2 regions of the Sulfitobacter sp. S223 genome follow, and region 2 is predicted to be linked to the other one. Evidence: riboswitches for the same ligand, from Rfam matches in the RefSeq annotation. Region 2 holds a riboswitch; the other holds the start of a gene.
The links. A riboswitch is a leader RNA that binds a small molecule or an ion and turns the genes downstream of it on or off. The one in region 2 is predicted to bind glycine.
Positions count from the first base shown of each region.

Region 1: another riboswitch for glycine. It lies ahead of gcvT (glycine cleavage system aminomethyltransferase GcvT); the one in region 2 lies ahead of K3757_RS13540 (D-amino acid dehydrogenase).

Region 1 covers NZ_CP083560.1:2,414,468-2,418,677, reverse strand. Annotated here, with positions in the region: gene gcvP (aminomethyl-transferring glycine dehydrogenase) at 1-586, opposite strand, end outside; gene gcvH (glycine cleavage system protein GcvH) at 602-961, opposite strand; gene gcvT (glycine cleavage system aminomethyltransferase GcvT) at 979-2,100, opposite strand; glycine riboswitch at 2,267-2,352, opposite strand; gene K3757_RS11545 (Crp/Fnr family transcriptional regulator) at 2,712-3,281, opposite strand; gene K3757_RS11540 (hypothetical protein) at 3,360-3,908, shown strand; partial or broken gene K3757_RS11535 (IS3 family transposase) at 4,142-4,210, shown strand, end outside.
Region 2 covers NZ_CP083560.1:2,829,438-2,833,647, forward strand. Annotated here, with positions in the region: gene K3757_RS13515 (LysR family transcriptional regulator) at 1-416, opposite strand, end outside; gene K3757_RS13520 (DUF1127 domain-containing protein) at 537-755, shown strand; gene K3757_RS13525 (Bax inhibitor-1/YccA family protein) at 864-1,640, shown strand; gene K3757_RS13530 (DUF1272 domain-containing protein) at 1,706-2,014, shown strand; gene rpmG (50S ribosomal protein L33) at 2,138-2,305, opposite strand; glycine riboswitch at 2,487-2,574, shown strand; gene K3757_RS13540 (D-amino acid dehydrogenase) at 2,609-3,856, shown strand; RNA gene rnpB (RNase P RNA component class A) at 3,920-4,210, opposite strand, start outside.

The DNA.
Region 1 (4,210 bases), 410 kb from region 2:
CTATACCTAACGGCGCGGCGCGTGTTTTCATCACCGCGATGTTTTGCGGATGGCAATTTTCGTCGATGAAGAACCCATTAACCTTCGTTTTGGCAACCCGCTGCGCCATGGTCATCGCCTCGGCACATGCCGTCGCCTCATCAAGCAAAGAGGCGTTTGCAATCTCTAATCCGGTCAGGTCAGAAACCATGGTTTGGAAATTCAATAGCGCCTCAAGCCGACCCTGCGAAATCTCAGGCTGGTAGGGGGTATAGGCCGTGTACCAAGCGGGGTTTTCGAAGATATTCCGCTGGATTGCAGGCGGCGTGACCGTGCCATGATAGCCTTGCCCAATCAACGAGGTCAGGACCTTGTTCTTAGACGCTGTGACCTTCATGTGATGCAGTAACTCACGCTCTGACATCGGTTTGCCAAAATCTAGCGGCTTGGCCTGCCGGATTTTGGTGGGAAGTGTGTCAGAGATGAGCGCATTCAGATCGTCAGCCCCCACAACTTTCAGCATCTCCGACATTTCGGCGGGCGACGGTCCGATGTGGCGCCGGTTGGCGAAGTCATAGGGCAGATAGTCGGTGGGGGTGAAGGTCATGGCAGGCTCCGAAAATTAAGCGATCAGGGAGTTATAGGCGGCTTCGTCCATCAAGCTGTCCAACTGTGACGGATCAGAAGGTTTGATTTTGAAGAACCAGCCAGCACCAACCGCGTCTTCATTTGCCAGTCCGGGATTGTCGGCAAGGGCGGTGTTCACCTCGACGATTTCGCCGTCAATCGGGGCTGTGATGTCGGAGGCTGCTTTGACGCTTTCGATTACGACGACCTCTTCGTCTTTGGTGACAACGGTGCCGACTTCGGGCAGTTCAACGAACACGATATCGCCCAATTGGGTTGTTGCGTGTTCAGTAATGCCCACCACGACAATGTCGCCTTCGGGGCGTAGCCATTCGTGCTCTTCAGTGAATTTCATATCTGTTCTCCGTCAGTTTATCGTTTGAAATTAGCGGGTGTGAAAGGAAGCGACGTTAGGGTCAGCGGCAAGCGTTTGCCGCGAAGTTCACCATAGACTTTGGCGCCCTCGATAGCATGCTCTGCGGGCAGATAGCCCATAGCAATGGGCGCTTCGACTGTGGGTCCAAAGCCGCCTGATGTGATCTTTCCAATTGCTGTTTCGTCATCAGCTTGTGCAAAAAGCGGCACACCTTCACGCATTGGCGCGCGCCCCTCGGGCAATAGGCCCACCCGTTTTGTAGCAGCACCATGCTTCAGTTCAGCCAAGATAACATCCGCGCCGGGGAACCCTCCCATACGGTCGCCACCATTGCGCCGCACCTTTTGGATCGCCCAATTAAGTGAGGCTTGGATCGGCGTCGTTTCAGCGTCGATATCATGTCCGTAAAGACAAAGCCCGCCTTCCAGACGCAAGCTATCGCGTGCGCCAAGACCAATCGGTGCGACATCTGGGTGGGCCAGTAGCTCTTGTGCCAGCGCAATTGCCTGCGCGGCGGGCACTGATATTTCATAGCCGTCTTCGCCCGTATATCCTGACCGCGACACCCAGCATTCGGCACCCGCAAGCGACAGGGTAGCCACATCCATGAACCGCATGCTTGAGGCTTTTGGATTCAGCGCAGACAGGACCGCTTCGGCAGCGGGTCCTTGCAGCGCGAGCAGTGCGCGATCGGTGATTTCGGTGACTGAGACACCGTTTAGGTTGGCTTTCATATGGGCAATGTCATCGGCCTTGCAGCCTGCGTTCACGACCATAAAAATATGGTCACCACGATTTGCCAGCATCAAATCATCTAAAATTCCGCCGGCGTCATTGGTGAAGAAACCGTAGCGCTGACGATCTTGATCAAGCCCAAGGATATCAATTGGTATCAAACTCTCCAACGCGGTTGCCACTGCCTGGTAATCTGCGCCAGTGATGATCACTTGCCCCATGTGACTGACGTCAAAAAGCCCTGCTTTGCTGCGGGTTTGCAGGTGTTCCTGCATGACGCCCATCGGGTATTGAACAGGCATGGCGTAGCCCGCAAAAGGCACCATTTTGGCGCCGAGTGCGAGGTGCAGGTCATGCAACGGCGTATGAAAAAGGTCAGACATCAAATGGCCTCTATCTATGACGGGCCGTTCAGACAATGAAACATCCTGCGGCACCACTTTGACGCAAAAGCTTAAGCTTTCACGCGTGATGCCCCCTCTGTCCATGTGCCTGAGATTGCTATCCCTTCGGCGGACACAAATTAACGTGCCTCTCTCCAGAGTCTTGGTATCGGCGTCGGTCCGGTTGCCTGAGAGTTTCCGGGGCGGTTGCTCCTTCGGCACCAGTTGATCTGGTTCTCCCGACGTCGATCTGCGTGCATGTAGTCGGTTTTAGACCGTGCTGGCAAGAAGTTTGTCACCGCGCCCGCTCAAACATGATCCTTAATGCTGCCTAAGATTGTTTTCTTCCTAGCTTTGAGGGTCGCCATTAGAATACCAGCTTGGCAGTAGGGATATGCCCGAGGTTCCCAGCATTCGTATCGATGCTGCTGGATCGATTCTGGTCTTTTCCGCTTACAGCGAAGATTGGGCATGGCGGACCGCGTTGCAGCATCGCGCACCATCACCGGAGGTCCACCTTGAGCGGAAAGCAGTCATTGGTGCAGCGGCAGCGAAAGCTCACTTCGTCCGCATAGCGGACCTCTCTGCAAAGCGCAGCGAGGGTCCGCTTCCTAGCTGTTAATCGCACGCAACCGGCTCATGGTGACCGGAGTGATCCCTAAGAAGGATGCAATCAAAGCATGGGTGAAGATGTCTTCGTAGCCCGGGAATGCTTGGCGAAACCAAATGAGCCGCTCAGCCCCTCCCAAAGCGGCGAGGCACCACTCTCGATCCACCTTCCGGCTTAGCTCTTGCTGCAGAACACCATTCGCCCAATTTCGGACGGGCTCAGATGAGATCATCATATTTGAAAGCAGATTGCCGTCGATCCTTGCAAGTGAGGCATCGGTCGGGGCCGCGATCGACACGAGCGACATACCGTCCCGCGTTCGCGCGATGTTTGGTGTAACAACACAGGGGCCCACGTAAAACCCGACGCAAACTTCTTTGCCGTCCTTGTCACAAATACTGCTGGCCAAGCACCCTTCCAAAAGAATGAATTCATCTGTTTCGGGTTGTTCTTGCCGAGCAAGGTGTGCCCCTTTTTTCAAGCGCTTTGGTTTCCAATGCGAAGCAAATTCGTCCGCGCAAGCAATATCTGACAGGTCAGGTGATTGCGTCAGAAACGTCCGTAAATCCATCTTTGTGTGCCTTATCAAATGATAATGCGGGTGGCTGCGCATGAGGGCATGTGTTGCACAGTTCAAGGAGATTACAAAATGACAAATAGATTTCAGTCAAAGCATATCGGAATGCTCGCAGCTGTCTCTGGATTGATAGGCGCGTCAGTTTATCTGCTGATGATCAACGTCACACTCGCCCACATCGAAGCAGTCTCAGGGCACATCCCTTTCGACATGCGCCCTTTTGGCTATGGCCCCACAGAGGCCGCGACGCTTCTTAAAGCGTTAAGTGTGGAAGGGCGTAATTATTATCTCAGTCATCAGCTACCTCTGGATATACTTTATCCGGCGATGCTCGCACTGACTTTGATCGCCACGCTCTGCTTGTTTGCAGAACGAATGCCAAACGGAAAACTTGTCCGCTTTGGCATAGTCTTTTCGGTTGGCAGTGCTCTATTCGATTATATTGAGAACCTTGGTATTTTAGCCATGATTTGGTGTTGGCCAGACGTTTTAGCTCCACTGGTATATGCCACCAGTACAGCTACAATTGCTAAATCCGCTCTCACGACAATAGCTGTTTTATTGGTACTTCTCGTAGGAGTTATCTGGATGCGCATGCCGAAAGCCGACCTTCGTCTTTAGTCGCGCAACGGCAGCTTTCGCCCGCATAACGGACCTCTATGCAAAGCGTAACAAAAGGTCCGCAATCCGCCCCTTGTGTCGATTTATAGGAAGCTGAAACTTCCGGCCCAAAGCCGACCTCCAGTACCCGAACACGATGCTGCAGCAGTCCGCATTGCCGACTTTCCCTGTGGCCTGAGCTCCTAAAACCCCCACAAATTTATTTAGAGTTGGCCTGACAAAAGGACGGACAAATGAAGGCACGACTTACGGACGAACAGATAATAGCGATGATCGAAGAACAGGAAGCTGGTGAGAAGACC
Region 2 (4,210 bases):
TTTGCGAACATTTCTTTGAGCGTGTGGGTGTGGCAAGATTCCAGAACGATCCTGATCGCGGGATAGACGCTGTTAAATTGTTTAAGCACCTGTGGAATTGCCGGATAAACGATGTCATGCGGCACACCCAATCTCAGCGTGCCTGCAAATTCCTGCGCCGTAAGTCGCAGCACCGCCTCGTCGTTCATAGCAACCATCCGGCGCGCATACCCCAATAGCTGGTCCCCGCTGGCGGTGAACGCGATGGTGCGGCCGCTGCGGTCCAGCAACTCTACGTCCAACAACTCCTCTAGCCGCTTGAGCTGCATTGATACCGCCGATTGCGTCAGATGCAAAAAGCCAGCCGCGCGCGTGACACCGCCCGCATCCGCGACAGCGACGAGAGACCGCAAGGTTGCCAGATCAAGATTGCGCATACATCACCAATTCAAATGAGCTACATCAAAAACATTCGTTTTAATGATGCATCGCCCTGCTCCATATATCAAGCACCGAAATGAAACACACCAAACACATCACAGATACTGGAGCATCCCATGCGTATTTCCATTCCTTCTGCCTTCTTTCGTCCTTCATCCGTCACGCGCCCGCGCACGCGGCTTTCCCTGCTTAATCTTCTGGCGCTCTGGCGGAGCCGAAGAGCATTGGGTGCGCTTTGCGAAAACCAATTGCAGGACATAGGGCTAAGTCGTTCTCAGGCCCGCGCGGAGGCCGCAAAACCTATCTGGGACGCCCCATCCTCCTGGAGATGCTAACCAAGTTGCAAAACCTGAGCAAAAAACCTTGAAAAGCGGCGGCCAGCACACGATATTACGGGTAACCCCGCGGTAATCTTGTGCGGGACAGCTTTTAGGGAGTTTTACATGGCAGACGTGAATACAATCCGGACGCGTGCCGGAAGCCGCACAGCCGCGATTGATGAGGGCCTGCGCGCACACATGAGCAAAGTCTACGGCACAATGTCCGTAGGCATGTTGATCACATTCGCCGCCGCTTGGGCGATTTCGGGCTTGGCGGTTACATCCGATCCAGCCGGCGCCACGATGGCACTGCGCGAAGGTCAGTATCTGACAGGTCTTGGTCAGGCGCTTTATGCATCCCCGTTGAAATGGGTTGTCATGTTCGCCCCGCTTGCGTTCATCTTTGGCTTTAGCGCAGGGATCAACCGGATGTCAGCAGCGACCGCGCAGCTGGTATTCTACGCATTTGCACTGGTGATGGGTGTGTCGATCAGCTCGATCTTCCTTGTCTACACCGGCTTCTCGATCATTCAGGTTTTCCTTGTAACAGCTATCGCTTTTGCGGGTCTGTCACTCTGGGGCTACACCACGAAAAAAGACATCTCCGCTTGGGGTAGTTTCCTGATCATGGGTGTAATCGGCCTGATCGTTGCGTCGATCGTCAGCATCTTCTTCCCGAACCCTGCATTGACCTTTGCTATCTCTGCAATCGGTGTGCTGATCTTTGCGGGCCTCACAGCCTATGACACGCAGCGCATCAAGACCGAATATGTTGCACACGCACAGCACGGTGACAGCGAATGGCTGGGTAAGGCCGCGATCATGGGCGCGCTGAACCTCTACCTGAACTTCATCAACATGTTCATGTTCCTGCTTCAACTCATGGGCAACCGTGAATAAGCAGGTCCACAACGACACTATTCAGGCCGCTCCTTCGGGGGCGGCCTTTTTGTTTGGAGAGTATGATGCTTGAGCTGAGACCCAATTGCGAAATGTGTGACCGCGACCTGCCACCAGACAGCGCTGAGGCCCGGATTTGCAGCTATGAATGCACCTTCTGTGTGGGCTGCGTTGAACAGGTTCTGCACAACGTCTGTCCGAATTGCGGAGGCGGCTTTGTCCCTCGCCCCATCCGGCCCCGAAAGGCCCACCGCGATGGCACCGGCCTGCGCCACAATCCGGCGAGTACCAAACGGCGTAAACTGAAGTGGACCACTGCCGACATCACTGCATTCGTGGCAAAGCGGCGCGACATCCCGCCACAAGATCGCTGAAAGCTTCTGCGGCCTGCTGAGCACCCCCTGAGGCCAGTTAAGCCGCTCCGCATTCCTTCAGCCCTAAAACGCAAAAAGCCGCGCAAAACTGCGCGGCTTTATAAGCGTCAAAGTCAGGCGATCTTACTTGATCTTGCCTTCTTTGTATTCAACGTGCTTGCGCGCAACGGGGTCATATTTCTTGATGACCATTTTTTCGGTCATGGTGCGTGCGTTCTTTTTTGTAACGTAGAAGTGGCCTGTGCCCGCGGACGAGTTCAGACGGATCTTGATCGTGGTTGGCTTAGCCATTTTATCTTCTCCTGTGCAGCGGCACGCCCAATGCGGCGCGCGCGCGTAATCTCTGAGCCTCGGCTTCTACCTTCGCCACGGGCCGAGTCAACCCCGTATTGCACATGTTCCGTGCATGGGCAGCAAAATTTACCACTCTTCGCATCATGAATGTTGCCGCAACCGTTCTAATAGTGCTACGTCACCCCTGACGGGAGAGCTGCGGGAAACCGTAGCGCCGAAGAAGCAACCGCCCCGGAAACTCTCAGGCCAATGACAGAGGGGGCACTTTGCCCGCCCGTGCGGCGGCACAAAAGGTGCGCTATGACAACACAGTCCTCCCCGAAAATCGCCGTGATTGGCGCCGGAATTACCGGTGTGACCACGGCCTACATGCTTGCCCGCAAGGGCGCTCAGGTCACCCTCTTCGAGGCAAACCCCTACCCAGCGATGGAGACCAGCTATGCCAACGGCGGCCAGCTGTCGGCCTCTAACGCCGAGGTATGGAATTCTGTCCCGACAGTTCTCAAAGGTATGAAGTGGATGTTTAAGTCCGGTGCACCTTTGCTGCTGAACCCGAAGCCGTCGTGGCACAAGTATTCATGGCTGGCCGAATTCGTCGGGGCGATTCCCAAATACCGCGAGAACACCATCCAGACTGTTAAATGGGCGCTAGAAGCGCGCGCGCATCTACGCACCATCTCCGAAGACGAAGGCATCGACTTTGACCGCGAGGAACGCGGCATCCTGCATTTCTATGGCAGCAAGGGCGAATTCGACACCGCAGCCAAGGTCACCACCCTATTGGCCGAAGGCGGGTTGGAGCGGCACGCCGTAACTCCCGCAGAAATCGAACAGATTGAGCCTGCGCTTAAGGGCGATATTTACGGCGGCTTTTTTACCGAGAGCGATTTCACCGGCGACATTCACAAATTCACCAGTGCACTGGCCAAAGGATGTGCCAAACGCGGCGTGACGCTGCGCATGTCCACCTTCGTGACCAAGGTCGACGCCGCACAGGGCAAGATCGCCATCTCCAGCCAGCCCGCTCAGGGAAAGCACGAGAAAAAAGGCGGTGTCCTGACCGAGATCTACGACAAGGTCGTGATCTGTTCAGGGGTGAAGTCGCGGAGCTTTGCCGCGCATCTGGGCGATCGGCTGAATATCTATCCGGTCAAAGGTTATTCTTTGACGATCAATCTGGAAGATGAGGCCGCGCAAACCGCTGCCCCCACCGTCAGCTTGCTTGATGACAACGCCAAGATCGTCACCAGCCGCTTGGGTAAGTCGCGGTTCCGCGTTGCGGGTACGGCTGAATTCAACGGGTATAACAAAGACATCGTCTGGAACCGCGTGGCACCGATGCTGGATTGGTGCCACACGCATTTCCCCGAAATGAGTACCGAAAGCTTCCAATCCTGGGCGGGCCTGCGGCCTATGATGCCGAATGTGCTGCCCCGTGTTGGACAGGGGCGCAACCCTGCGGTCTTCTACAACACAGGCCATGGGCATTTGGGATGGACCCTGTCTGCCGCCACCGCCGAGATCGTCTCGGAACTGGCCATCGCCTAAACTGCCCAAACCACCCCTGCGGGTGCAGCACGACACGCTGTATCCGCAGGTTAAGTTATGAAAATGCGCGAAAGGCCTATAAGCCGGATTCTGTCCCGAGGGTTGCCCCTCATGGATGACCATTCCTCTGACCATGCCGTTACCGACACAGCTACAGCCGCCAACCCGGACCTGCTGGAGCGAAAGAAGCTCCGCCGCCATGCCCGAAGACACAGAAGCACGCGGTCCCTATTTGGCGTTGCTCCCGGTGGGGCTTGCCATGCCGCCGCTGTTGCCAGCCGCGCGGTGGGCTCTTACCCCACCGTTTCACCCTTACCTGCCAACGCGCCAAGGCGAACCTTGACTGACAGGCGG